2 regions of the Mesorhizobium sp. ANAO-SY3R2 genome follow, and region 2 is predicted to be linked to the other one. Evidence: riboswitches for the same ligand, from Rfam matches in the RefSeq annotation. Region 2 holds a riboswitch; the other holds the start of a gene.
What was found. A riboswitch is a leader RNA that binds a small molecule or an ion and turns the genes downstream of it on or off. The one in region 2 is predicted to bind S-adenosylmethionine.
Positions count from the first base shown of each region.

Region 1: it holds a riboswitch for S-adenosylmethionine, as region 2 does, so the genes downstream of both, metA (homoserine O-succinyltransferase) here and ABSY17_RS20055 (O-succinylhomoserine sulfhydrylase) in region 2, are expected to answer to the same signal.

Region 1 covers NZ_CP159955.1:363,840-378,474, reverse strand. Annotated here, with positions in the region: gene ABSY17_RS06640 (LysR family transcriptional regulator) at 1-855, opposite strand, end outside; gene ABSY17_RS06635 (DMT family transporter) at 1,240-2,193, shown strand; gene ABSY17_RS06630 (response regulator) at 2,160-2,561, opposite strand; gene hpt (hypoxanthine phosphoribosyltransferase) at 2,630-3,172, opposite strand; gene ABSY17_RS06620 (hypothetical protein) at 3,182-3,820, opposite strand; gene ftsE (cell division ATP-binding protein FtsE) at 4,064-4,723, shown strand; gene ABSY17_RS06610 (cell division protein FtsX) at 4,716-5,714, shown strand; gene ABSY17_RS06605 (YdcF family protein) at 5,798-6,511, shown strand; gene ABSY17_RS06600 (hypothetical protein) at 6,490-6,621, opposite strand; gene ABSY17_RS06595 (lysophospholipid acyltransferase family protein) at 6,639-7,430, shown strand; gene ABSY17_RS06590 (gamma-glutamylcyclotransferase) at 7,399-7,938, opposite strand; gene ABSY17_RS06585 (DUF2125 domain-containing protein) at 8,084-9,082, shown strand; gene ABSY17_RS06580 (prephenate/arogenate dehydrogenase family protein) at 9,258-10,193, opposite strand; gene hisC (histidinol-phosphate transaminase) at 10,197-11,309, opposite strand; SAM riboswitch at 11,461-11,538, shown strand; gene metA (homoserine O-succinyltransferase) at 11,590-12,510, shown strand; gene ABSY17_RS06565 (ABC transporter ATP-binding protein/permease) at 12,552-14,372, opposite strand; gene ABSY17_RS06560 (lipid kinase) at 14,593-14,635, opposite strand, start outside.
Region 2 covers NZ_CP159955.1:3,135,398-3,150,032, reverse strand. Annotated here, with positions in the region: gene ABSY17_RS20100 (glycosyltransferase) at 1-1,727, shown strand, start outside; gene ppk2 (polyphosphate kinase 2) at 1,740-2,678, opposite strand; gene ABSY17_RS20090 (ATP-binding protein) at 2,772-4,049, shown strand; gene phoU (phosphate signaling complex protein PhoU) at 4,141-4,869, shown strand; gene ABSY17_RS20080 (GcrA family cell cycle regulator) at 5,009-5,533, opposite strand; gene ABSY17_RS20075 (aspartate aminotransferase family protein) at 5,989-7,182, shown strand; gene argF (ornithine carbamoyltransferase) at 7,197-8,114, shown strand; gene ABSY17_RS20065 (Hsp33 family molecular chaperone) at 8,236-9,228, shown strand; gene apaG (Co2+/Mg2+ efflux protein ApaG) at 9,241-9,633, opposite strand; gene ABSY17_RS20055 (O-succinylhomoserine sulfhydrylase) at 9,763-10,956, opposite strand; SAM riboswitch at 11,000-11,077, opposite strand; gene ABSY17_RS20050 (2'-deoxycytidine 5'-triphosphate deaminase) at 11,328-12,416, shown strand; gene ABSY17_RS20045 (ABC transporter substrate-binding protein) at 12,550-13,329, shown strand; gene ABSY17_RS20040 (hypothetical protein) at 13,583-13,813, shown strand; tRNA gene ABSY17_RS20035 (tRNA-Gly) at 13,880-13,953, opposite strand; gene ABSY17_RS20030 (glycosyltransferase) at 14,087-14,635, opposite strand, start outside.

The DNA.
Region 1 (14,635 bases), 1.6 Mb from region 2:
CCGCTGATGGAAAGCCTCGCGGATCGCATCGGCCATGACGTCGACCGCCTCGCTGGTGGAACGCGGATTGCGGTGCAGGACGACCCGCGTCGAATCGATCAGTCCAAAGCCGTCCGCCTCGGTGAGTTCTCGGCAATCGGCGGGGATGTTGGAGCGCGCGATGGGTGCTACGGCAAGTCCGGCGTTGACGGCCAGGATGAGGCCGTTGGTGCTTTCGCTCGTGTAGGCGAAACGGTAGTCGATGCCCCGCCGTTCGAGCGAAGCCAGCACATAGTCGCGACACCAGCCATCGCGTCCATAGATCGCGATCGGCAGCGGCCGTTCGTCATGCAGCCTGTGTTGCGTGGAAGTGACCCAGACCGTGGGTTCGTGCGTCAACACTTCGGCGCCGGATGGCTGCTGCCATTCGAAAACCACAGCCATATCAAGCTCTCCCGCGGCAAGCGCTGTAAGCTGCGACACCGAGTAGCCGAACCTGACGGTCACTTCGACCTGGGAATGGCGCTTGGCGAAGGCCCCGAGCGCGCGCGACAGGACGGGCTGCCCATACTCCTCCGGCAGACCGATCCGCACCGGCCCGCCTAGCTGCGGCCCGCGCATCGAAAAGGCCGTTTCATCGAGCAGATCGATGATCTGTCGCGCGTTTTCGACAAGGTCACCGCCACGCCGCGTCAGCTTCACGCCGCGCGGGCAGCGCTCGAAGAGCGCCTCGCCGACCATGTCCTCAAGGCGCCTGATCTGCATGCTGATTGCCGACTGTGTGCGCCCCACCCGCTGGGCCGCGCGGGTGACATTGCCGCTTTCGGCCACCGCCAGGAAGGTTCGCAAAAGGTCGCTGTCGAGACGGACGGTCATGGCCTTCCCCGTAGGGCATCAGAAATTCTGATGCCTGTCATCATTCCTATTCGTTTGCTTCGTGTCAAACTCCAACCGATAGTCCGGTCACCCATTGGAAGGTGGTCGCTTGATGCGGCTACGGACTGGTAATTACCGTCCTTTCTTCACCCGCCGCGAATTCACGGCGGGCTTTTTTTTGGGGCTGCAGCGCCGCGCGTCCCTTTGGACGCGCAAAGGACGCTGTAGCACTTTGAATTTGTGCATGATCCTTTCTGAAAATCGATTCCGATTTTCGGGGTCATGCACTAACGCTGGCCTAGCAGGACCAGAAACCAGGCGCTGTCCGTTTCCGGTCCGGTATTGCAGATCGGTACAGTCAGTACCCGAACCAATCAGACGGCCATGCAAATCACACAGAACAGAACTTTAAGCGGCATCCTTTGCCTGTGCCTGGGCATCGCAGTGTTTTCGCTCCAGGACGCATTGATCAAAGCTGTCGCCGGCACCTACCCGGTGAGCCAGGCCCTGTTGATCCGCGCCGTCGTGTCCCTGCCGATCCTGCTTGTGCTTGTCCATCGTGATGTCGGCCTGCGCGCGCTCGTCTCTACCAACTGGCGCTTCCTGGTCGCCCGTTCGGCGATCCTGTTCGTTTCCTATTGCGCCTACTACCTGGCGATCCCGGCCCTGCCGATCGCCGACGTAGCCGCGCTGTTCTTCATGGCGCCGCTGATCATCCTGACCATGGCCGGACCCTATCTCGGCGAAAGGGTGCCGTGGCAGAGCCTCGCCGCCGGCTCGGTCGGGCTGGTGGGGGTGATCGTCATGGTCAATCCCAGCGCCGGGATCTTCGAATGGGCCGCGTTGCTGGCGCTGGGTTCGGCCTGGCTCTACAGCTTTTCCCAGTTGATGGCGCGCAAGATAGGCGTATCCGAAAGTGCGACGACCATGGCGTTCTACCAGAACGCCGCCTATCTGGTCGGCGCGGTCGCGGTCACCGCCCTGCTTTCAGCGGCCGACTTCCATCATGCCGGCCATCCCAGCCTCGATTTCCTGACGCGGCCCTGGGTGTGGCCTAGCCTGCGCGACTTCCTGATGATGGGCGCTTGCGGCGTCATCGCCGCCGCCGGCATGGTCCTGCTCGGCCAGGCGTATCGGCTGGCGCCCGCCAACAAGGCCGCCACATTCGAATATACGGGGCTGCTATGGGCCCCGCTTTGGGGCTTCCTGTTCTTCGCCGAGGTTCCTGACAGCGGCACGCTGCTTGGCGCGCTGCTGATCGTCGGGGCAGGTATCTTCGCCCTGAATGCCGGCGGGCGCAGGCTTCAAGCTGTGCCGGCGAAAGCCTCGGTCGACTGAACGGAGCGAGCCAGCGCCAGCGAAACCCGGTCGCGTATGTCGGCCAGCGTGAACGGCTTCTGCACGACATCGATGATGATCGCGTCGAGTTCCTCGGCGCGTTCGCGCTGGTCGGCATAACCAGTCATCAAGAGGATCGGCAGTCCCGGATAGGCACGCGCGGCATGCTGCGCCATCTCGATGCCGTCCATCTCCGGCATGCGGATGTCGGAGACGATCAGGTCGTAGATGCCGCTTTCGGCATGGATGACCTCCAAGCCCTCCGCGCCGTCGCAGGCGACATCGACTGTATGGCCGGCGCGCTCGAGCGCGCGGGCTGCAAGGGTACGGACGGACTCGTCGTCCTCAACGATCAGAAGCTTTGCCATGGCGGCGATATTTGCCGCGACTGGTTGACGATTCCTGAAAGCAGAGCCCGGCCGCCATCAAAAAAATATCAGGCCTCGCCCTTGACCACGCCGACGAAGGGCAGTTCGCGGAAGGCGTGCGCGACGTCCATGCCGTAGCCGACGACGAAGGAGTCGGGGCAGTCGAAGCCGACATAGTCGGCATTGAGGTCGGTCTGGCGGCGCATGCGCTTGTCGAGCAGCACGGCGATCGAGCAGCTCTTGGCGCCCCGCGACATCATCAGTTCGCTGGCGAACTTCAGCGTCTTGCCCGATTCGAGGATGTCGTCGATCAGCAACACGTCGCGGCCCTTGACCTCGTTGTCGATGTCGCGCAGCACGCGGACCTCGCCGCTGGTGGTGCCGGCGCCGTAGCTCGAGATGAAGATGAACTCGACTTCCGGCGACAGGCCGACATCGTGCATGGCGCGGATCAGATCTGCGGCGAAGATGAACGAGCCCTTGAGCACGGAGATGACCAGAAGGTCGGTGTAATCATGCGCCGCGATGTCCTTGGCGAGTTCGAGATTGCGCCGCGCGATCGCCGAAGCGGAGAACAGCACCTCGATTTCCTTGTCGCGCACAACTGGCATGGCATTATCCTATTCCGAGAAGACGACCTTGACGGTCTTTATCCCGTTCATAGGCACCTCGAGCCGGCTCGAAAAGGCCCATCTTGCACCGGGCGCGACTTGGCTCGTCGCTGTCCCCAGCCTGTAGCGCATGGTCTTGCCATCGTCGGAGGCGACGAAGATGTCGATTGGACGCAACTCTGCCGCTACGTCACCGTCATTGACCGCGGCTCCATCGACGATCAGCACGGACCTGTGGCCTGAGGCATCGACGCGCGAAGTGATGTCGGCGAGGCGCAGTGAAGACGCCTGCCAGGCCCGTGGAAAGGCTGCCGCGCGCACGATGGCATGGCCGCCCGAAGTCCAAAAGACCATTGCCGCCAAGGAGATGCCGGCGAACCAGAAGATCGGCCCGCCGCGCATGGCAACCGAGGGGCGCTGCGGGGTAATTGCGCGCAGCATGTCCATGCCGCCGGCCGTGGGCTTGTGGCGGGAATGTAGGTTGTGTCCATCGGTTGATTCGCCGCGCGGCCGCGATAGCGCCACGACCTCGAAATCGGCATCGATGACGTCGGCCGGATCCGGCCGCAATGACTGGGCGGATGTGTCGCGGCCCGGCCCCGCCATGATTTCGCCGGAAACCGGGCGTGCTTTCCGAGCGTCAGCCATCGGACCCCTTAGACATTTTGCCGACAGGGGGTAAACGGAAATGGTTAATGCTTCGCCACCGGGGCCTGCGCTTTCCGAAAATCGATTCCGATTTTCGGACCGATGCTGTAGGGCGTTTCTGTGCCTGGATTTGGCTGGCAGCTTAACTGACTGTTAACCATGCGGACCCATGGTCGTTTCGTAGAGACGGGCGACCCGGGTCCGGGTAAATCTCCAGGATCTGAAACCCAAGGTCTGCAGCACGTGATCCGTTTCGAAAATGTCGGCCTCAGATACGGAATGGGACCGGAGATCCTGCGTGACATCTCCTTCCAGATCCCCGAGCGTTCGTTCCAGTTTCTGACCGGGCCGTCGGGCGCCGGCAAGACCACCCTTCTTCGCCTGCTGTTCCTCTCGCTCAAGCCGACCCGCGGGCTGATCAGCGTCTTCGGCAAGGACCGCTCGCGCATCTCCCGCGCAGAACTGCCAATGCTGCGGCGGCGGATCGGTGTCGTGTTCCAGGACTTCCGCCTGCTCGACCACATGACCACCTACGAGAACGTGGCGCTGCCCTTGCGCGTGCGCGGGCGCGAGGAGGCGAGCTACCGCACCGACGTGATCGAACTGCTCAAATGGGTCGGCCTGGGCGAACGCATGCATGTGCTGCCACCGGTGCTATCAGGCGGCGAAAAACAGCGCGCCGCAATTGCCCGCGCGCTGATCGAACAGCCCGAGATCCTGCTCGCGGACGAGCCGACCGGCAATGTCGACCCACCGCTGGCGCGCCGCCTGCTGCGCTTGTTCATCGAGCTCAACCGGCTTGGCACCGCTGTCGTCATCGCCACCCACGACCTTGCCCTGATGGACCAGGTCGACGCCCGGCGCATGATCCTGGCGGGCGGGAGGCTCGACATCTATGACTGACGAACCTGCCGACAGCCACACCCCCGACGACGGTTTCGACGATGCCGCCATGGAGCAGGCACCGCGCGCGCGGCGCAAGGTCACGCCGATCGTGCCGCCGCAGAACGTCGCCGGGCGGGCGCTGGTGCTGGTCATCGCGATCATGACCTTCCTGTCCTGCCTGACGCTCGGCGCGGTCACGCTGGTGCGCGACACCGCCTCGGTCTGGGAGAACCAGATCTCGCGTGAGGCAACGATCCAGGTCAAGCCGGCCGATGGCCTCGACATGGAGGCGGCACTGGCGACGGCCTCGCGCATCGCCAGCGAGTTTGCTGGCGTGCGCGGTACCAAGATCGTAGACCGCGAGGCCACCACCCGCCTGCTCGAGCCGTGGCTGGGTGCGGGCCTGAACATCGATGAGCTGCCGGTGCCGAGACTGGTGATCGTCACCATCGACGAGAACAGTCCGCCCGATTTCGAGGCGATGCGCGCCGCCATCACACCCAAGGTGCCGACAGCGAGCCTCGACGACCACCGCACCTGGGTCGACCGGCTGGTGGCAATGGCCCACACCACCGTCACCATCGGCATGGGCGTTCTGGTGCTGATACTGGCGGCGACCGTGCTTTCGGTGATTTTCGCCACACGCGGTGCGATGGCCGGCAACGGCCATATCATCGAGGTCCTGCACTATGTCGGCGCCGAAGCGCGCTTCATCGCCCGCGAATTCCGCCGCCACTTCCTGCTGACGGGAATGAAAGGCGCGGCCGCCGGCGGTTTGGCCGCGGTGATCGTCTTCATCGCCTTTTCATGGTGGTCGTCGCGCAACCTTGCCACGCCCCAGGCCGACCAGGCGACCGCGCTTTTCGGCAATTTCGCGATCGGTGCAAGCGGCTATCTCGGCGTTGCCATCATCGTGCTGGTGATCGGCGCGCTGACGGCTGCGACCTCGCATTTCACCGTTGTCGCCTATCTCGATGACCTCGATCCGCATCAACCGGACGGGATCTGATCAAGGATGGTATCCAAACGTCATCTAATATGCATAATCCGGCAATGCAAAAGCCGTAATTCATGCCTAACCATAGTGATGTGATGGGACAAAACGCGCTCGCCGCATCGGGGACGGTTTCTGATCCAAGATACTACCCAGCCGGGCATCGCTCGCGCCGGAGACTTGTTTTCTTGCGCCGCACTTTGTTTGTGCTTTTCATATCGGCCTTCGTGTTCGCCGGCGGGTTCGCGCTCTTTGCGGTGCATGTCAGCGGCCTGAGCACACCCGCCAATCCCTCCAGGGCCGACGCGATCATCGTGCTGACCGGGGGCCAGTCGCGGCTCGACGCAGCGCTCAACCTGCTCAAGGCCGGCAAGGGCAAGCGCCTGCTGATCAGCGGCGTCCACCCCTCCGCAACGCGACGCCAGCTTCAGCTCGCCACTCGGGGCGACACGACACTGTTCGATTGCTGTGTCGACATCGACCGCGCCGCGCTCGACACGATCGGCAACGCCGAAGAAAGCGCCAAATGGGTCGAGAGCCACGACTATGAGCGCGTAATCCTGGTCACCAACAACTATCACATGCCGCGCAGCCTGCTGGAAATGGGGCGGCTGTTGCGCCACGCCAGCCTGGAGCCCTATCCGGTCGTCAATTCCAAGCTTGACGATGGCGGCTGGCTGACGAAGCCGAAGGCTCTGCGGGTACTGTTCATCGAGTACAACAAATATCTTCTGGCGCTTGCCCGTGGCATCGTGCCGGTCAAGCCGACAGCGGATGGCGACCTGGTGGTTCAGGCGCAGGCAGCCGAGTAAGGCTTGCCTCCAAGCAGCGCAACAGCGCGGCACACATCCGAATGGGCGTCGCTCGCCATGGCGTTTTCCTTTTTCGCTCGCTTGGTGTAACCAACGGCAACTTCCATCATCAGGCACCCCACAAACGATGCTCTATATCCGGTCGCTGACGTTCAACTTCGTCTTCTATGTCAGCCTAGTCGTGCAGATGATCTTCTGGACGCCCTATTACTTCCTGTCTCCGCGCCACCGGGCCTGGTTCGTGCCGAAATTCTGGGCGCGCTCGAGCCTGTGGCTTCAGGAAAAGATCGCCGGCACGAAAAGCGAAATCAGCGGCATGGAGAACCTGCCGGAAGGTTCGTTCATCCTGGCGCCGAAGCACCAGTCGTTCTGGGATGCGATCGCCTTCTTCCCCTACCTGCGCGACCCGCTGTACATCCTCAAGCGCGAGCTGATGTGGATCCCGGTCTTTGGCTGGTACATCGCCAAGATGAAGATGATCCCGGTCAATCGCGGCAAGCGCTCGGTGGCGCTGAAGGCGGTGGTGGTGGCGACGCGCAAGGAAATGCAGAACGACCGCCAGCTGATCATCTACCCGGAAGGCACGCGCCGCGCGCCCGGCGACGAGCCGGCCTACAAATGGGGCATCGCCGAGCTCTATTCGGCGCTCAACCTGCCGGTGGTGCCGGTCGCCCATGTCGCCGGCCTGTACTGGCCGCGCCGCAAGTTCCTGCGCCATCCCGGCACGATCAAGGCGCGCTTCCTCAAGCCGATCCCGGCCGGGCTCGACAAGGAAGAGTTCATGAAGCGCCTGGTGGCCGAGACCGAGGCAGCCTGCGACGAATTCCTGATCGAGGTCGCACGGTCCGAAAACCCGCCGCCGATGCCCCCCACGGCGGTGAAGCGGCTCAGGGAACTGGGCGTAGAGCCGACGAGCTGACCAGCCGCCTCACCTCCTCCAGCCAGTGGTCGCGGATACCCAGCGCCCGCAAATGCTCGACGGTGCTGGCGACATAGTCCTCGTTGCGGCCCGATTGGCCGGCTGCACCTGAAACGATCTCGGCTGCGTGAGCGGCATCGAGATTGCCGGCATATTGGCGGTGGTTGCGGTCGGCGATGTAGCAGATCGCCTCGGCGACATTGCCATCATCGAGCCTGATCCGCAGCGCCCGCTCGAGATAGACGTTCGTGACCAGTTCGCGCTCGCGCAGATAGGCCAAGACCTCGTCGCGCAGGTCGCCGGGAACGCGGAAGGCGAGGCCGACGCAGGAGCCGCCGCGGTCGAGGCCGAGCACCAGCCCGGGCCGCTGCTCGGTACCGCGATGGACCCAGGAGCGGATGCAGAGCGAACGGCGAAAGCCCATCAGCCGCGCGCGGCGCGTCTCGACATGGGCAAAGCCGGGTCGCCACATCAATGAGCCATAGCCAAAAACCCAAAAATCGCCCATATCGCCAAGCCTGTTGGTGGTTTGCGGGTCTTTGGCGTTACAACATCGGCCCGAAGAGCGGAATCGTTTTTCCGGAAGTATGATGCGTGGTGCCGCCAACGAGCATGTCAAATCTGACACACGGCGCTGTAAAGGGAGTCTGAGCATGACGTCGAGCCAAGCGCCACAACCCTACTCCCGCCGCCGCTTCCTGTGGCTGGCGCTGTTCATCGTATTGCTGTTCGGTGGCTACAGCGCCGGCTGGTTCTGGTTTGCCGGTCGGGCCGAGCAGGAGGTCCAGCAGAGGATCGCGAAGCTGAACCAGAACGGCGTTGCGGCCGATTGCGTCAACCCGACAGTGCGCGGCTTCCCCTTCCGCATCGGCCTGTTCTGCGACCGGGTGGAATATGAGAATTCCAACATGCGCATTTCGGCCAGCGCCGGCAACCTGCGCACTGCGGCCCAAGTCTACCAGCCGATGCGCACAGTGCTCGAACTCGACGGGCCGCTCACCGTCACGGCACCGGATCTGCCGCCTATCCGGTTCAACTGGGACCTCCTGCATGCCAGCGCGCGCCTCGCCAATCCGCTGCCCGAGCGGATTTCGGCGGAAACCCGCAAGCTGACCGGCGAAGCCTCCTTCAGCGACCGTTCGCCGGTTCCCCTCTTCACCGCCGAGGAGACGCAATTGCATCTCCGCCCGAACGGCCAGGACATCGACGTCGCCGGCACCTTCACCGGGCTCGTCATCGACCAGCAGGCGCTTGGCGGCCGCAAGTTGCCGCCGCTCGACGGCAGCGCCGATGCATCGCTGAAGGACGGCGTGAGCGTGGTCAAAGGCGGAGAGCGCAGCCTGCGCGGCCAGTCGGGCACGATCCGTTCGCTGACGCTCACGACCGGCGGCAACACGGGTGCTGCCCTCAGCGGCCCATGGTCAATTGACCAGGACGGGCTGATGGACGCCAATCTCAGGGTGACGGTCCAGAACCCGCGCGAACTGTCGCGGATCCTGTCTGAAGCCATGCCAGAGCAGCGCAGGCAGATCGAGACGGCCATGTCTGGCCTCGCCATTCTCGGCAACGCCCCTAGCCTGCCGCTGCGCATCGTCAAGGGCCGGGCCACGCTTGGCTTCATCCCGCTCGGCATGGTGCCGGCGGTAAGATGAGCGAATAGCGAATAGCGAATAGCGAATAGCGAATAGCGAATAGCGAATAGCGAATAGCGAATAGCGAATAGCGAATAGCGAATAGCGAATAGCGAATAGCGGCTATGCCAGCCTAAGCTGCGGACACAAGCCATTATTTCCTACTCCCTACTCCCTATTCGCTATTCCCTGCTCGCTAGCTTTTCACCGGATGCTCGACGGCCTGGCGACCGAAGTTCGGCGCATCGACTTCCTGGCCCGCATCGATGATCGAGCGCCTGATGGCGCGGGTGCGTGTGAACATCTCGAACAGCTTGTCGCCGTCGCCCCAGCGGATCGCCCGCTGCAGTGAAGCGAGGTCTTCGGAGAAGCGCGCCAGCATTTCGAGGATCGCGTCCTTGTTGTGCAGACACACGTCGCGCCACATGGTCGGGTCCGAGGCGGCGAGACGGGTGAAGTCGCGGAAGCCGGAAGCCGAATATTTAATGACTTCCGACTTGGTCACCGCCTCTAGATCGTCGGCGGTGCCGACGATGTTGTAGGCGATGATGTGCGGCAGGTGCGAAACGATGGCGAGCGTCATGTCGTGATGCTCCGGATCCATCGTGTCGATGTTGGAGCCGCAGCGGCGCCAGAACTCCGACAACTTCTCGAGCGCGGCCGGATCGGTGCCCGGCAGCGGCGTGAAGATGCACCAGCGGTTTTCGAACAGATCGGCGAAGCCCGCGTCGGGGCCCGACTTTTCGGTGCCCGCGAGCGGGTGGCCGGGGATGAAGTGGATGCCTTCGGGCACATGCGGCGCCATCTGGGCAATGACGGAGGCCTTGGTCGAGCCGACATCGGTCAGGATGGCGCCAGGCTTGAGCGCCGACGCTATCTCTTCGGCGACCGCGCCAGACGAGCCGACCGGCACCGAGACGATGACCAGGTCGGCGTCCTTCACCGCAACCTTGGCGTCGGTGGAGTAGCTATCGCCGAGGCCAAGTTCCTCGGCGCGGGCGAGCGTGGCTGCGCTGCGCGTCGAAATGGCGATGTGGCGAGCCAGCCCCTCGCGGCGGATGACCCGCGCGATCGATGAGCCGATCAGGCCGATGCCGATCAGGGCGATCTTGTCAAAAAGCGGTTCAGACATGGTTCAACTTTTCAGGAATTCTGTGAGAGCGGCGGCGACGCCGCGATTGGCCTCTTCGGTGCCGATGGTCATGCGCAGCGCATTGGGGAAGCCGTAGCCGGCCACCCTGCGCAGGATATAACCACGCGCCGAAAGGTAATCGTCAGCTGCGGCAGCAGTGTGTTTGCCATCTTCGGGGAAGTGGACGAGCAGGAAGTTGCCGACACTCGGCGTGACACGCAGGCCAAGCGCCTCGAACTCCTTGACCAGCCATTCCGCCCACTGCGCATTATGCGTCACGGTGCGTTCGACATGGGCGCGGTCCTCCATCGCCGCGACGCCGGCCTCGATGGCGGCCGCGTTGACGTTGAAGGGGCCGCGCATGCGGTCGAGCACCTCGATGACGTGCGCCGGCGCGTAGACCCAGCCGATGCGCATGCCGCCAAGACCGTGGATCTTGGAGAAGGTCCGGGTCATCACCACGTTCGCATTGGCCGCGACCAGTTCGACACCCGACTCGTAGTCGTTGCGGCGGACATATTCGGCATAGGCCGCATCGAGCACCAGAAGAACGTTCTTGGGCAGCGCCGCATGAAGCCGGCGCACCTCCTCGAACGGCAGATAGGTGCCGGTCGGGTTGTTGGGGTTGGCGAGGAAGACGATCTTGGTCTTCGGCGTCAGCGCGGCGATGATGTTGTCGACATCGGCCTTCTCGGCGGTCTCCTTGGCCACGACCGGTGTCGCACCGGCAGCCTGGATGTAGATCTTGTAGACCATGAAGCCGTGCTCGGTGTAGACGGCCTCGTCGCCCGGCGACAGGTAGCTCTGCGAAAGCAGCCCTAGAACCTCGTCGGAACCGTTGAAGCACAGGATATTGGCCGGGTTGAGCCCATGGGTCGCCGCAATCGCCTGTCTCAGGCGTAACGCCGACCCGTCGGGATAATACTCCATCTTCTCGGCAAGCTTCTTCACCGCCTCGATGGCATGGGGCGAGGCGCCCAGCGGATTCTCGTTCGACGACAGCTTATGGACCTTGGCGACGCCTGCAGGGGCTGCGCTCTTGCCGGGGACATAGGCGGCGATGTCCATGATGCCGGCGCGGGGTTCGGGACGAATCTGCTCAGGTGCCTTGGTCATGTCGAAAATCCTGGATTGGCGCCTCGGAATGGAGGCCGCTGCGGGAATACCGCCCAGGGCGTGCAATGTCGAGAAAAACCCGAAATTCGGGCCCTCTGGCCGGGTATTTGGGTCGCTGTTGACGCAATCCGCTGCCAGGCGTATGAGCTAGGCATAGACCCGTGGTGATTTGGCCGGTCGGCTTGCAGCCACGTTAAACAAGTCGCTAAAGGGCCGTTTGCGATCCGTAAACCGGCTTTGCGACTGCAATGCCGGTTTTTTAGTTTTTGGAGTTCGCACAGTGCCGATCAAGATCCCCGATCAGCTTCCCGCCCGCGAAGTGCTGGTCAAAGAAGGCGTCTCCGTCATGGACGAGCAGACCGCCCTGCGTCAGGATATCCGCCCGCTGCAGATCGGCCTGCTCAACCTCATGCCCAACAAGGTGCGGACAGAGACCCAGATCGCTCGCCTGATCGGCGCCAGCCCGCTGCAGGTGGAACTGACATTGGTGCGTATCGGTACGCACAAGGCCAAGAACACGTCCGAAGACCATCTGATCTCCTTCTACCAGACCTGGGATGAGGTAAAGGACCGCAAATTCGACGGCTTCATCATCACTGGTGCGCCGGTGGAACTGCTGCCCTTCGAAGACGTGACCTATTGGGACGAGCTCAAGCAGATCTTCGACTGGACGACGACCAACGTCCATTCGCCGTTCTTCATCTGCTGGGGGGCGATGGCGGCCGCATGGCATTTCCATCGCGTACCCAAGCACACCCTCGATCAAAAGGCGTTCGGCGTATTCCGCCACAACAACAACGCGCCAGCGTCCCCCTATCTCGCCGGCTTCTCGGACGACTTCGCCATCCCGGTGTCACGCTGGACCGAGGTTCGCGCCGCCGACATCCCGGAGGGGTCCGGCCTGGAACTGCTGATGGAATCGGAGGAAACCGGCCCCAGCCTGCTCGCGGAGCAGGCCGGCAACCGGCTCTACATGTTCAACCACATTGAATACGACTCGACCTCGCTGAAGGAAGAGTACGACCGCGATGTGGCTGCCGGCGTGCCGATTGCGGTGCCCCACGAATACTACCCTGACGATGATCCGCAACGCCGGCCGCTCAACCGCTGGCGCTCGCACGCACACCTGCTTTTCGGCAACTGGATCAATCAGGTCTACCAGACCACGGCTTACGACCTGGAGAACATCGGCAAGAAGTAGTAGCCGATCGAGGCTCGCACGGCGCCTGAGACCCGCCGGGTTCAGGTCGCCATGTCGTGCGCCCCGGGCGCCTTGGCCAGATCCTTGATGCGCGGAGGCCTGAGCGTTGGCCCGCGCTTGTCCTTGGTAAGCTGCACCGTGCGGTCGAACAGCACGCCATCACGCCGCGCCGGGCTGAAGTAGATGACGCCCGTCTTGGCCAGTTCGCTCTCGAACATCGCCCGAACCATCCCGTGCGCTGAACTGTCCAGCGTGTCGAACGCCTCGTCGATGATCACCCAGTCGGGTCGGTGCAGCCTGAGGCGGGCAAATGCCACCAGCAACAGATCATCGCTGCTGAGTTCGTCGGCCCAGGACACGGTGCCGTCGAGCGCCGACACCAGCCGTTCAAGCCCCACGGCGCGCAGTGCCGCAGCAAAGTCCGCGTCGCTGAACGGCCGATCGCCGGTGGGATAGGCCAGCGCTTCGCGCAATGTACCGGGCGGCACGTAGGACTGCCGTGGCAGGAAGACGATCTCCTTGCCGGCCGGAATCTCGATGCGGCCGCGCCCCCAGGGCCACAGCCCCGCCAGCGCGCGGAAGAGCAAGGTCTTGCCGGCGCCCGGCTCGCCGACGATCAGCACGCGTTCGCCCGGCTTGACCCGGATTTGCGCCTCCGAAAGCCTGGTACAGCCACTCGGCGAGACAAGCTCGAGCCGATCGAAGGCCAGGCTGCCATCGGGGCTTTCAGCGACTTCGATGCGCCCCTCCTTCCGGTGCAGCACATCGGCCGAAACCAGAACGCTGCGGATGACCGTCACCCGCATCAAGGTCGCCCGCCAGTCGGCAATCGCTCCGACATTGTCAATGAACCAGCGCAGCGAGGCGTGAACCTGATTGAAGGCACCGACGGCCATCATCAGCCCGCCGAAGCTGATGTCACCGGCAAAATAGACAGGTGATGCCACCAGGATGGGCGCTACCACGGTGAGCCAGCCATAGCCGCTCGTCACCCAGCCAAGGTTGATCTGCGTGGCAAAGATCCGGCGCAGCGCATTCAACACACCGGCGAGATCCGTTTCGAGCCTGCGCTTTTCATCGGCTTCGCCGCGCGACAAAGAGATCGCGTCGATGTTCTGGTTGATGCGCACCATCGAGAAGCGCAGTTCGGCCTCGCGCGCATAGCGTTCGGCGTTTTGTACAATCAACGGACGCCCGACGAGCCAACTCAGCAACGACCCCGAACCCGCATAGAGGATCACCGCCCAGACCATGTAGCCGGGAATGCTGAATGTATGACCGCCGATGTGGAAGACGAAGCCGGCCGAAAGGCCCCACAGCACCCCGACAAAGGAGGCAAGCAGGATCGACGCTTGAAGCAGACCAATGCCGAGGTCGGTGGTGAGATCGGCGAGATGGCCGGCATCCTGCTGCATGCGCTGGTCGGGATTGACGCCTACGTCGCCTGCGTTGGCCAGCCGGAAGGCACGGCCCGGGCGCAGCCACTCATTGATCAGGTCGAGTGTCAGACCCTCGCGCAGCTTGAGCCTGATCATCTGGTTGAGCCACTGCTGGGAAACATTGAGCACCAGCAGGCCGCTGGCAATGGCGGCAAAAACCATCAGCTGGTGCAGGAATTCGGGAAGGTCACGCCGCGCCAGCGCATCAAAGAACGGCTTGTTCCAGCGATTGAGCAAGACCTGACCCAGGGCCGTGGCGACGATAACGGCGAAGACCGAAATACCAAGCCAGATCAACATGTTTCGCACCGGAGACGTAGCCAGCGCCTGCTGCGCCATCTTCAGGTGGCCAGCGAAACCGCCGCCGTCGAAGTCGGACGCCATCGGTTCACGATTGCTCTGCTTGTACGATTGGCTGCGCATGAATGCGTTCCTCTGGCCGGGTGGCTGGGCCTCCTGCCATTCTCACGGCATCCGGGGCTCTCAATCTGCGCATGTTCACTGTCGAAAATCGATACCGGTTTTCCGCTTCATGCACTCCCACTTTGCCCGAGTGGGGGAACATTGTGCCACCATCGAACTGCCACGTATCGCAGGGAACCCAAACAAGGTCGTGAACGGGGCCCCGCACGGGGTGGCGCGATCAGCCTTTCGGTGCGAACACGCGCACCGACTTCGGCCGGATG
Region 2 (14,635 bases):
CGTTTCAGGCCGAATTGCTGGCGTCGGGCCTGATCGAGGAGCAGGCCTTCTTCGCCTCGATGGCGCGGGAGATCGGCGTCGAATACATCGTCTCGCTCGATGCTGGCAGGCTGTTGATGGATGACAAGGCCTGCTGGGCGCAGCTTGAACCGAACAGCCGCGTCATGTCGGCTACGCTGAAAGAGGAGCCGGGCCGCTACTCCCATGTGGTCGCCCCGGACGAGCGCGGCTGGGAGATGCTCAAGCGCTATTGCCATGACAGTCCCAACTTCCGGCATCGGATCAGGGTTACGGCGCCCTCGGTGATCCGCAGTGCCCTGCTCGACCGTTCCCGTGGGGTGCTGACGCAATTCGCTCGAGATCATCTGCACGACACTCGCCCCGATCTGTCGGCGCGCGATGTTTTGTGGCCATGGCAGGCCTATGGCCTCGGCATTGTTACGGCCATCGTGCCGATCGCCATCGCCATGGCGCCTGCACTGGCGTTGTTCGGCCTGCACCTGTTCCTCGTCAGTTTCTTCATCGCTTGTGCGGCACTGCGGGCGACGGCTGCCATCTGGCGGCCGAAGGCCAAGCCGCCCGATATCTCCCTGCCGCTCTCTCCGGACTTGCCGGTCTATTCGGTGCTCGTCGCTCTTTACCAGGAGGCGGAGGTCGTGCCCGATCTGCTTGTCGGACTGAGCAAGCTGCAGTGGCCGCGCAGCAAGCTGGAGGTCAAGCTCGTCTGCGAACAGGATGATGCCGAAACGATCGCAGCGATCAGTGCCCATCCCCTCCGCGCCTACGTCGAAGTCATCTTGGTGCCGCCATCATTGCCGCGCACCAAGCCCAAGGCGCTGGCCTATGCCTTGCGCCTGAGCCGCGGCGATCTGATCGTGCTCTACGATGCGGAGGATCGGCCGCATCCGATGCAGCTCGCCGAGGCGTGGCAACGGTTCGATGCTGCCGGACGCGATCTTGCCTGCCTGCAGGCACCGCTCGAAATCGCAAACAGGCAGGAGAACATCCTCACCAACATGTTCGGCTTCGAATATGTGGCGTTGTTTCGTGGGCTTCTGCCCTGGCTTGCGGACAATCGCATCACGCTTCCGCTCGGCGGCACCTCCAATCATTTCCGCCGCGATGTGCTCGAGGAGGTTGGCGGCTGGGATCCCTACAATGTCACCGAAGACGCCGACGTCGGCCTGCGGCTGGCCCGCCATGGCTTCCGTTGCGAGACGTTGACCTGCCCGACCCGCGAACAGGCTCCGGCAGACCTCGGATCCTGGCACCGCCAGCGCGTGCGGTGGTTCAAGGGGTGGACGCTGACTTGGCTGGTGCATATGCGCCAGCCGGGCGCGCTCGCGGAGGAACTGCCGGTCCGCTCCTTCGTCGTCACCCAGGTATTGTTCGCCGGCATGGTGGTTTCGGCGCTGCTGCACCTGCTGCTGGTGCTCCTGCTGGTCGGGCTTGTCGTGCAGCTGGCCTTTGATGTCCCGATGGGCCTGTGGCAGTCGCGCCTCGTCACTTTCGACCTGCTCAGCATCGCGCTCGGCTACGTGGCGTTCCTGGGGCTGGGCTGGGTTGTACAAAAGCCTGGCGACCGGCGCGGTTTCTGGAAGCTCTGCCTTTTCACGCCGGTTTACTGGACGATGCTGTCGCTGGCTGCATGGTGTGCGCTGTTCGAGTTGTGGCGGCGCCCGCACTATTGGGCCAAGACGCCCCACCGCAGGGCGCGCAGCTGGTAGCGGAGGCCACGCTTACTCGGTCAGGGACCTCATTCCCTCGCCAATGATCTTGCCGTCCTGCTTGCCGACCCTTTCGAGGTCACGGCCGGCATAGGGCAGGGAGTGCAGGATATGCCTGATGGTGGCGATCCGCCCCCTGCGCTTGTCGTTGGCCTGGACCACAATCCATGGGGCATGCCTGGTGTGGGTCTTCTTGACCATCATCTCGATGGCCTTGGAATAGTCGTCCCACTTGACCATGCCGGCAACGTCCATCGGCGAGAATTTCCAGTTCGTCAGCGGGCTGTGGCGGCGATCATGGAACCGCTTGAGCTGCATTTCCTGGCCGATATCGAGCCAGAATTTGAAGAAATGGATGCCTTCGTCGACGATCATCTTCTCGAATTGCGGCGTCTCTTCGAGAAATTGCGCATGCTGCTCGGGCGTGCAAAAGCCCATGACCGGCTCGACGCCGGCCCGGTTGTACCAGGAGCGATCGAAGGTCACGAACTCGCCGCTGGCAGGAAACTGGGCGACGTAGCGCTGGTAGTACCATTGCCCACGCTCGGTTTCGGTCGGCTTGGTCAGCGCCACGTTGCGCGCCGTGCGCGGGTTCATGTACTGGCGCACGGCGAAGATCGTGCCGCCCTTGCCTGCTGCGTCGCGACCCTCGAACACCGCCAGCACCCGTTTGCCCGTCGCTTGCAGCCAAGCCTGGCACTTCACCAGTTCGATCTGCAACTGCTCCAGCGTCTGGTCGTATTCCTTCTGCGGCAGCTTGTCGTCATAGGGGTAGTTGCCTGATTTCAGCGCCTCCTTGTCGATCCAACCAGGCAGGACGGGATCGTCGACATCGAACAGACGCTCATCCTTGCCGATCCTGATCTTTACCGGATCGGAGTTGACCGTCACTTCCGGCGGGACGGGAATGTCGACCGCGGCGTCCTTCTTGCTCTGCTTGTTCTTTTTCATCAACCCGGCACCTTTGCAGCTTGGCAAGTCATGCTATTGGGTGGCTTGAAAGCGGTCCAGAGGGTTCTCGACCGCCGCCACGATGGAAATCGGATGTCCGAAACGGGTACGCAGACGAGGGCAAAGCGCACGGCACGGATTGGGGCCGGCCGTCTCTACCAGAACCGCTGGATGCTGGCTGCCGCGATCGTTGCGGTGCTTGTCGTCCATTTCCTCGGCAGCACTTCGCAATGGGTGACGGCTGCAGCCGTGCTTGCGCTGGTATTGTTTGCGCTGGTCGCTCCGCGCACGCCGGCGGCGAAACGGATGGCTGACGCTGCCGCGCGCGTCGAACGCTCGCCGCTCGACCGACTTTCGGGCGAGAAGCTTGCCGCCGCCGTTGCCGATCCGCTCATCATCTTCGACCGCGACGGTGCGGTGGTCCATGCCAATGCGGCAGCGCAAAGGGCGTTCGGGGCCATCCGCCCGGAGGTGCCGCTGCTGCTGATGTTCCGCGCGCCCGAAATGCAGGCGCTGATCGAGGGCGCGCTCGCCGGCGGCAATGGTCCGCAGGGCGCCGACTATATCGAACGCGTGCCGTTCGAGCGCGTCTACCGCGTCACCGCCTACGCGGTGGAGCGCGGCACGGGCCTCTTCGTGCTTGCCTTCAGGGACCAGAGCGAGGCCCGTCGCATCGACCGGATGCGCGCCGATTTCATCGCCAACGCCAGTCACGAGTTGCGCACGCCGTTGGCATCGATCGCCGGTTTCGTCGAGACGCTACGCGGCCCGGCGCGCAACGATGCCAATGCGCGCGATCAGTTCCTGCAGATCATGCAGAACCAGACCGGGCGCATGGCCCGGCTGATCGACGACCTGCTGTCGCTGTCGCGGCTTGAGATGAAGCCCCATGTCAAGCCGGGTGGGCGCGTCGATCTGCGCCAGACCGTGGAATCCGTGATCGCCTCGCTGGCGCCGCTGGCGGCCGATACCGGCGTGGTTGTGGATCGTGAATTCGGGGAAGGGTCGTTCGAGGTCGAAGGCGACAGGGACGAGCTGTTTCAGGTTTTCCAGAACCTGCTCGAGAACGCCTGCAAATACGGTCAGTCGGGCGGTCGCGTCATTGTGTCGATGCGGCACTCCATGGAGGGCGGCGAGCCGGAGATCGAGGCGACCGTCCGCGACTTCGGTCCCGGTATCCCGGCCGAGCATATACCGCGCGTGACCGAGCGTTTCTATCGCGTCGATCTCGAAACGAGCCGCGCCCAGAAGGGCACGGGGCTGGGCCTGTCCATCGTCAAGCACATCCTGAGCCGCCACAACGGGCGGCTGTCGATCAAGTCGGAACTTGGCGAGGGAACGGCATTCTCGGTGCACCTGCCGGCGCGCTGAAGCGGGCATTTCTTTTTTCTGTCATCAGACTACCCTACACTGGCACATTGGATGCATGATTCATCGTTTTTGAAGGAGGCCCCGAGCAGAAATGCAGTCCGTTCATATCGTCAGTGCCTATGACGAGGAGTTGAAGTTCCTCGCCCGCAAGATCGCAGCCATGGGCGGCCAGGCCGAGCGCATGGTCGAGCAAGCGGTCGCTGCGCTGGTCAATGGCGATCCGGAACTCGGACAAAGGGTGATCCAGGACGATGCGCTGCTCGACGAGGCCGAGCGCGAGATCGACGACAAGGCGATCCTGATCATCGCGCGCCGCCAGCCGATGGCCAAGGACCTGCGCGAGATCATCGGCGCCATCCGCATCTCGGCCGATCTCGAACGTGTCGGCGATCTCGGCAAGAACGTCGCCAAGCGCGTCGCCGCCGTTTCCGAGGGGCGCCAGCCCAACAGCCTGTTCCGCGGCCTGCAGGCGCTGGCCGAACTGGCGCTGACCCAGCTCAAGGACGTGCTCGACGCCTATGCCTCGCGTTCGGTCGAGCGGATCGGCTTCGTGCGCGACCGCGACGAGCAGATCGACGCCATGTACACGTCGCTGTTCCGCGAGCTGCTGACCTACATGATGGAAGATCCGCGCAACATCACGCCCTGCACGCATCTGCTTTTCGTTGCCAAGAACATCGAGCGCATCGGCGATCACGCCACCAACATCGCCGAGACGATCTACTACATCGTCACCGGCGAGCAGATGCCGCCGGAGCGCCCCAAGGAAGACAAGAGCCACCGCGTGACGGTTTCGGGCGAGGCGAAGACGGGCGAATAGCGAGCTGGAAATAGCGAATAGGGAATAGGGAATAGGGAATAGGGAAGAAGAAAGGGGCCCGGATCGTATTGACGAACCGGGCCCCACTATCTTGTTCTATTCGCTATTCGCTATTCGCTATTCGCTATTCGCTATTCGCTCAGCGCGACCGGCGGCGCTCGGACGCTGGCTGGAAGGCGACTTTCGAGTGGTAGCCGCAATACGGCCCGCTTTCGCCTGCCTCATTGCCGCAGAAGCTGAAATCTTCGCTCAGCGGGTCGCCATTCGGCCACTTGCAGGTGCGCTCGTTGAGCTGGACCAGCTGAAGGCGGCGCGAGATCGGCACGACGACATTGTCGACCGGGCGAATGTATTGGCGGACGACCGGCTCGACCTCGAACTGGGCCTGCAGGGCAGTTGCGCCGATGCTTGCGGTCACCGTGCGCGTCGTCGTCACGGGGCGCGAAACCGTCTTGGTTGCCGTCGTCACTTGCGTCGTCGTCGCCTTCTTCTGGCGCGCCGGCGCAGCCGTGGCGCGGCCACGGCTCGACAGCTTCAAACGGTGGACCTTGCCGATCACCGCGTTGCGGCTGACGCCGCCAAGTTGTGCTGCAATCTGGCTGGCACTCAGACCCTCCGACCACAATTTCCTGAGAAGCTCGACCCGCTCGTCAGTCCAGTTCATGAGAACGTACTCCTGATTTGGCGCGCAGAATTCGGAATCCGTCTCCACCCCGGAAAGCCGGGCTGGCACCACATATATTCGGTGAATATGTCCGCCGCACGAAATCTAGTTATTTCCCGATTACAATTACCGATGCGCTGACTCCGTGACAAGAGTCTGACGGGCCATAGTGATTCTGTTTTTGCGGTTTTCCCCAACTTGCCTGAAGCTGACGTCAAGTCAGCAGCCAAGGGGCGTCTTCGCTTTTGCCTGGGGCGTTGGGCCAGGATGCTGGGCCGACTTCAGGAGGGGCTAATGCGCCCTTTCTATGTTCTATGCCATCCTTCACGCGTCCTGCGGAATGCGTTGCGCCACAGGCGACGTTTTCGTTGACTTCATGTCCGAAAAACCTGATATACCCTCGTGGCCGCCGCTTGAGGCGGCTTTTTGATTTTCCGGTTCCGGAGTTGCATATAATGAGCGGATCGGCGCTTTTCGAGACGTTTGCTCGCGTACCCCTGGCTTTCGAGCGAGGTGAAGGTTCCTGGCTGATCACCGAGAACGGCGAGCGATACCTCGATTTTGCCGGCGGCATCGCCGTCAATTCGCTCGGGCACGGCCATCCCCATCTGGTCCAGGCGCTGACCGAGCAGGCAGCCAAGCTCTGGCACGTTTCCAACCTCTACCAGATCCCGGGCCAGAGCCGGCTGGGTGAGCGCTTGGCCGAAAACTCCTTCGCCGACCGCGTCTTCTTCACCAATTCGGGTGCGGAGGCGCTGGAATGCGCGATCAAGACCGCGCGCCGCTACCAGTATTCGAAGGGTCACCCCGAGCGCTATCGCGTCATCACCTTCGAGGGTGCTTTCCATGGCCGCACGCTGGCGACCATCGCCGCCGGCGGCCAGGCCAAGTATCTCGAAGGCTTCGGCCCCAAGGTTGAAGGCTTCGACCAGGTTGCCTTCGACGACGTCGATGCCGCCGAGAAGCTGATCGGCCCGGAGACCGCGGCGATCCTACTCGAGCCGGTGCAGGGCGAGGGCGGCATCCGCCCGTTCCCGACCGCCTCGCTCAAGCGCCTGCGCCAGCTGTGCGACAAGCACGGCCTGTTGTTGATCTTCGACGAGGTCCAATGCGGCATCGGCCGGACCGGCAAGCTGTTCGGCTATGAATGGTCGGGTGTCTCGCCGGACCTGATGGCGATCGCCAAGGGCATCGGCGGTGGCTTCCCGATGGGCGCCTGCCTGGCTACCGAAGAGGCTGCGAGCGTCATGACGGCTGGTGTCCATGGCACCACCTTCGGCGGCAATCCGCTCGCCATGGCGGTCGGCAATGCTGTGCTCGACGTGGTTCTCGAAGAGGGCTTCCTTGAGGAAGTCAGCCGCAAGGCGCTGCTTCTCAAGCAGGGCCTGGCTGCCATTGCCGACGAGTTCCCCGAGGTGATTTCCGAGATCCGCGGCACCGGCCTGATGCTCGGTCTCAAATGCACCATGCCCAACACCAAGGTGAACATGGCGCTGCGCGACCAGAAGCTGCTCGCGGTGCCGGCGGGCGAAAATGTGCTGCGTCTTTTGCCGCCGCTGACGACGACAGACGCAGACATCCAGGAGGCGCTCGAACGCATTCGCGCGGGCGCCGCTAGCCTCTCCAAGGCCGCCGCCAACGGCGGGTAAACCAAGGAATTCACATGACCAGCGGAATTCGTCACTTCACCGACCTCTCGGCCATGTCCGGGAGCGATCTTCGCGGAATTCTGGACGATGCGGCTGCGCGCAAGGCGCGCCTGAAAGCCGGCGAACGATCCAGGCCGCTCGAAGGCAAGGTGCTGGCGATGATCTTCGACAAGCCGTCGACCCGCACGCGCATCTCGTTCGACGTCGGCATGCGCCAGCTCGGCGGCGAGACGATCATGCTGACCGGCACCGAGATGCAGCTTGGCCGTTCCGAGTCCATCGCCGACACGGCCAAGGTGCTGTCACGCTATGTCGACGCGATCATGATCCGCACGACCGCGCACGACCGGCTGATCGAGCTGACCGAAAATGCCACGATCCCTGTCATCAACGGCCTGACCGACGACACCCACCCCTGCCAGCTGATGGCCGACATCCTGACCTTCGAGGAGCATCGCGGCCCGGTCGCCGGCAAGACCTTCGCCTGGACCGGCGACGGCAACAACGTGCTGCATTCGCTGCTCGAGGCCTCCGCCCGTTTCGGCTTCAACGTCAATATGGCGGTGCCGGAAGGCAGCGAGCCGGAAGCGAAATATGTCGAGTGGGCCCGTGCCAATGGCGGCAAGGTGATGATGACGCGTTCGGCCGAGGAAGCGGTCAGCGGCGTCGACGCCGTTGTCACCGATTGCTGGGTGTCGATGGGCCAGGAGCATCGCGCCCGCGGCCACAACGTCTTCCTGCCCTATCAGGTCAATGCCGATCTGATGAAGCACGCCAAGCCAGACGCGCTGTTCCTGCACTGCCTGCCCGCGCATCGGGGCGAAGAAGTGACCGACGAGGTGATCGACGGGCCGAACTCGGTGGTGTTTGACGAGGCGGAAAACCGGCTCCACGCCCAGAAGGCGGTGCTGGCCTGGAGCCTCGGCGCTTGAATGCCTGATCGACCACCCCTATCTGGGGCGGGATCAAGGCAATTGGCGGCGCGACAGCGCCTGTTTCGCGACCCTCGGTTGGCCGATGCGTCGCGGAACTCATCATATGGGATAAGCTGCAGTGGCTGAGACTGAACGCAAGCTCGGCGAATTTGGATTCGCCGGTGACGACCATGTCGTTCCATTTTCGGTGGAGCCGCTCGACGTGCGCGGCCGAACCGTGCAGCTCGGGCCGTTGCTCGACCAGATCCTCGAAAGACACGACTATCCGGAGCCGGTCGCGCGCCTGCTGGCGGAGGCCTGCGTGGTGACGGTGCTGCTCGGCACGTCGCTGAAATTCGAGGGCAAGTTCATCCTGCAGACCCGCACCGACGGGCCGGTGGACATGCTGGTCGCCGACTTCACGACGCCGCACTCGCTGCGCGCCTATGCCCGCTTCGACGCCGATCGTGTCCAAGCCGCAATCAACTCGGGCATGACCGCACCGGAAGACCTGCTCGGCACCGGCGTGCTGGCGCTCACCGTCGACCAGGGCGAGCATACCCAGCGCTACCAGGGCATCGTAGAGCTCAACGGCATCTCCCTCGAGGAGGCGTCGCGCACCTATTTCCGCCAGTCGGAGCAGATTCCTACCGACCTGCGTCTGTCTGTGGCCAAGCTTGTCCTGCCGGGCGAGGGCGGCAGCCGCGAGTACTGGCGCGCCGGTGGCCTTCTCGCCCAGTTTCTGCCGGACTCGCCCGAGCGCCGGCGCGTGGCTGATATCCATGGCGGTGACGGCGACGAGCGCGACATCGCAGGCCAGCCCGACGACAATGCCTGGCAGGAGCTTCTGGCACTGATGGCGACTATCGAGCCGAGCGAGTTGATCGACCCGACCGTCGGTCCCGAAAGGCTGCTGTACCGCCTGTTCCACGAGCATGGCGTACGCGTCTTCGAAGGCGTGCGTGTTGCCGACCAGTGCTCTTGTTCGGATCACAAGATCAGGGGCATTCTGCAGGGCTTCTCGGCTGAAGAAATCGAGGAAAGCGTCGAAGACGGCCGCATCCGCGTCAATTGCGAGTTCTGCTCGAAGGCCTACGAGTTCGAACCGGCCGAGTTCGTGCCGGCGGAGTAGGGCGCTTGTCGCTCAGTTGAGCCTGTGTCGCGTGCCGGGCAGGTCGAGCGAAAAGGCGGGAATGGCGATGTCGAACGTCTCGCCCGCTTCGTTGCGCATGGTGTAGCGCCCGACCATGATGCCTGAGGACGTCGAGAGCGGGCAGCCGGACGTATATTGATAGCTGTCGCCGGGATTGAGCTCGGGTTGGTCGCCGACCACACCTGGGCCGCGAATTTCCTCGATACGGCCGGTGGCGTCGGTGATGTGCCAGTAGCGCGACAACAGCTGGACGAATTCGTCCGAGTTGTTCTCGATCGTTATGCGATAGCCCCAGACATAGTGGTTTTCCGACGGATCGGACCGATCTTCGAGGTAGAACGGTTCGACTTCGACGGCTATGTTGCGGGTAATCGCGCGATACATATGCTGCGCTCCCATGATGCGCCTGTTAGGGTCCGCCCCTTGCCACGGCGGGTCAACTGCCGTTCGACCTGTTCAGTCGAATGTGATCTGTGGCGCCCTGCAGACAGAGCGCCACGTTCACCGGTGCCGTCAGCGCACCGCCTTCAGCGCGCTCTCGATGTCGTTGAGCAGGTCGTCGGCATCCTCGAGACCGACCGACAGCCTGAGCGTGCCATCGTCGATGCCGAGCTCGGCACGGGCCTCGTCGGACAGGCTCTTGTGCGTGGTGGTCGCCGGATGGGTGATCAGGCTCTTGGCGTCGCCGAGATTGTTCGAGATCAGGATGATGTCGAGCGCGTTCTCGAAGGCGAAGGCCGCCTTCTTGCCGCCCTTGAGGTCGAAGCAGAGCAGCGTAGAGCCGCCCTTCATCTGCTTCTTGATGATGTCGGCCTGCGGATGGTCCGGACGGCCCGGATAGATAAGGCGCGACACTTCCGGCCTGCCGGCAAGGAAATCGGCGATCTTGCCGGCGGTCTCGGTCTGCTGGCGCACGCGCAGCGGCAGCGTCTCCAGCCCCTTGAGCAGCGTCCAGGCGTTGAAGGGCGACAGGCTCGGTCCGGTATGGCGGAAATAGTCGTGCAGGTTTTCGTCGATCCACTTCTTGTCCGACAAGATGACGCCGCCAAGGCAGCGGCCTTGGCCGTCGATATGCTTGGTGGCCGAATAGACGACGACATGCGCGCCGAGCTCCAGCGGCTTCTGCTGCATCGGCGTGGCAAAGACGTTGTCGACGACCAGGCGCGCGCCGATCGAATTGGCGAGTGCGGCCACCGCGGCGATGTCGACCACCTCGAGCGTCGGATTGGTCGGGCTTTCGAGGAAGAACAGCTTGGTGTTGGGCTTTACCGCCTTTTCCCAATTCTCGAACACCGTGCCGTCGACCAGCGTGGCCTCGATGCCGTAGCGCGGCGCCAGCGTCTCGACGACCCAGCGGCACGAGCCGAACAGCGCGCGTGCGGCCACGATATGGTCGCCGGCCTTCAGGCTGCACAGGATCGCGGCGGTGACGGCGGCCATGCCCGAGGCCAGGGCGCGGGCGTCCTCGGCACCTTCCAGTTCGCACATGCGCTTCTCGAACATGTCGACCGTGGGATTGGCGTAGCGCGAATAGATGAAGCCCTGGGTCTCGCCCTTGAAGCGCGCTTCCGCACTTTCGGCCGTTTCGTAGACATAGCCCTGGGTGAGGTAGATTGCCTCGGAGGTTTCGCCGAATTCGGATCGGAGCGTTCCGCCATGGACAAGTGCGGTCTGCGGATTCCAGTTGCGCTGCTTTTCGGAGGTCATGGCCAATTCCAAACACAAAAAAACCGGTCGCGAAAAGTCGCAAACCGGCCCAACTGCGGCCCTTTAGCGACTTGTTTAACGTGGCTGCAAGCCGACCGGCCAAATCACCACGGGATAACGGGTGCTTTAGACCCGTCGCCGCCTTGCGTCAACCGCGGGGTCGACTAAACGTTTTGGGCCACGCGCATGACCCGGAAACGGGTCAGTGCATGACCCCGAAAATCGGAATCGATTTTCGGAAAGGATCATGCACAAATTCAAAGTGCTACAGCGTCCTTTGCGCGTCCAAAAGGACGCGCGGCGCTGTAGGGTATCGAGTTGCAGTGCTTGGCCTGCCTGCTGGCCCGGCGGCGCTGTAGAGGAGTAAGACAATGCGACAGTCGGGCATACTTCCGGATCAGGATATCGCGGCCTTGTTCGCATCGGGCGCGCTTGCGGCACCGCCGCTCGACGCCGACCAGATCCAGCCGGCGAGCCTCGACCTGCGCCTTGGCGCCAAGGCCTATCGCGTGCGCGCCAGTTTCCTGCCCGGTCCGAGTAGCCTTGTCTCGGCAAAGCTCGACAGGCTCAAGCTGCACGAGATCGACCTCGCCGACGGTGCGGTGCTGGAGACGGGCTGCGTCTATATCGTGCCGCTGCTCGAAAGCCTCGCCCTGCCGGCAGACATCTCTGCCTCCGCCAATCCGAAGAGCTCGACCGGCCGCCTCGACATCTTCACCCGCGTCATGACCGACTACGGGCAGGAATTCGACAAGATTCCGGCCGGCTACAATGGTCCGCTCTATCTCGAAGTCAGTCCGCGTACCTTCCCGATCGTCGTGCGCACCGGCTCGCGCCTGTCGCAGATCCGCTTTCGCAAGGGCAATGCGCTGCTGACCGAGGCGGAGCTGAACGCGCTGCATAACTCGGACCGCCTGGTCGCCATCGACCCGCCGAACATTTCGGGTGGCGGCATCGCACTTTCCATCGACCTAGCCGGCACGGTGGGGAGCATCGTCGGCTACCGCGGCAAACACCACACCGGGTTGGTCGATGTCGACAAGCGCTCCGCCCACGAGGTCGTCGACTTCTGGGAGCCGATCTATAACCACGGCGCGGGCGAACTGGTGCTCGACCCGGACGAGTTCTACATCCTCGTCAGCCGTGAGGCGGTGCACGTGCCGCCGCTCTACGCTGCCGAGATGACGCCGTTCGATCCGCTCGTCGGCGAGTTCCGCGTTCACTACGCCGGCTTCTTCGACCCGGGTTTCGGCCACTCCAGTGCAGGCGGCACCGGTAGCCGCGCCGTGCTTGAGGTGCGCAGCCATGAAGTACCCTTCATCCTGGAGCACGGCCAGGTCGTCGGGCGGCTCGTCTACGAGCACATGCTTTCGCGTCCGCGCGCGCTCTACGGCACCGACCTCGGTTCGAACTACCAGGCCCAGGGACTGAAGCTGTCCAAGCATTTCCGCATGGGCTGACCCCAGGACCGAGCGTCGATTGCTGAATGTCGGTTGGTCCTAGCCCTTAGTCTGCTTGTCCATTTGCGGCCGCTGTGGTTGGCTGTCGTGGGGGAACACTCGCGAAAAGAGTAACCCGACAACGGAGACGACAATGCAGATTTCCAGAAAATTCGCATGCTCGGCTGCACTCGCAGCACTTCTGTTCGCAATGGGGGGCGCTTCGGCGCAGCAGGCAGCAAAGCTCAAGATCGGTACCGAGGGCGCCTATCCGCCCTTCAACAGCCTCACATCCGACGGCAAGCTGGTCGGATTCGACATCGACATCGCCAACGCGCTCTGCGCCGAGATGAAGGTGGAATGTGAGTTCATCACCCAGGACTGGGACGGCATCATCCCGGCGCTGCAGGGTGGCAAGTTCGACGCCATCGTCGCCTCGATGACGATCACCGACGAACGCAAGCAGCAGGTTGACTTCACCAACAGGTACTACACCACCCCGCTTGCGCTGGTGGCGCTGAAGGACAGCGAACTGACTTCGCCCGAGCCCGACGCACTCAAGGGCAAGACCGTCGGTGCGCAGGCCTCCACCACCCAGGCGATCTATGCCGAAGACAAATATGCCAAGGCCGGTGCCGACGTGAAGCTCTACCCGACGCAGGACGAGGCCATGGCCGATCTCACCAACGGTCGCCTGGACGCCGTGGTTTCGGACAAGTTCGTGCTGGTCGACTGGATGAAGACCACGGGCAACGACTGCTGCAAGATGATCGGCGATCTCAAGGGTACCGAGTCCCTGACCGGCATCGCCGTGCGCAAGGGTGATCCGCTACGCGAGAAGCTGAACGCGGCCATCGACGGGATCGTCAAGGACGGCACCTACGCCAAGATCAACGCCAAATATTTCGACTTCGACATCTACGGCAAGGATTGATCGTCCACGATCGGGCCGGGCGTTGACGGCGCCCGGCCATTCGTCGCAGCAGTCAAGTGCGGATGGCGGCAGGTCCTTCGATCATCTTGTGCCGGCGTCCAACGTGTGCCGACATATACTCCGATATCGTCGAGTGCGGATCAGCGCGCGCGGGCATCGATGCGTTTCGTGATCGATACTCAAGATGTGATTGCAGTCTACTGGCGACCTTGTTCGATCTGGCACATTATTCGAGCGACTGGAGGTAGCCATCATGCGTTACGTTCTTATCGCAGCAGCATTCGGTCTTTCAGCGCCCCTGTCCGGTTGCACGTCGGACAACATGGATTATGTCGGGGCTTTCCAGCCGGGATACTACAACGCCTACGGTTTGCCGTTGAACTTCAACGGGTACCAATCGTACCGATCCGGTAGCTACAGCAGCGGCTATCGCATCCATCAAGGCCAGGGTTTCCATGGCGGCGAACTGCGCAGGCTCCGTTAGGCAACCAGCAGTATCTTCAGAAAACAAAAATCCGGGCGGCGGTGACGTCCGGATTTTTGTTGAAAGTGGAGCGGGTAGCGGGAATCGAACCCGCGCGTTCAGCTTGGGAAGCTGACAGGCTACCATTACATCATACCCGCGCGGCCTTTGGTTAGCATCAGCTATGCTTCTCGGCAATTGGAAACAGCGGACAGGCTGTGCGCAAAGCTTCGTTTCTCTTGGCGGCGGGAGATCATTGGTTCGAGAAGGGTAGGACGGAGTTCCGCCCGTGCACTACCGCCCATTTTTGAACCGTACCTCCGCCCGGCGGAACCATGATGCGCTGATTGCGAGATAGGCACGTCGGCCCAAGTGCCCGTCCAGGCCGGCCTTCATGATCTGCAGCGCCTGCCTTGCCGCAAACTTCCTTGCGATCTCCTTGCAGAACACGCGGGGGCCGAATGCCCGGGCCAGCCCCTGAGCATGCTTGCGAAAGAGCTCGAGGGTTCTGTCATCCTTGTAGAACGCCGGGAGGCGCCTTGGATTCACGCGGGTCGCATGATCGACGACGTCCCAATAGATTTCGGCCGTCGCCCAGGAAAGGCTGCTGGCGTTTGCCAGAAGGGCATCGATGTCGCGATACCACCAGTCTTTCTCCTTCAGCGCGCGATCCTCCTTTCCGCCCCTCACATAGGGCAGCGTCTCGCGCGACGAGAAGTGGTTGGCACCGTGCTGTCGATAGCCCGAGAGAGGGATGGATATCAGTGCGCTGCCGGCCAGTGCATGACACATGGTGTTGAAGTAGCCATCGGCTCCCCGCATTTGCGGCGTGCTGCCATCGTA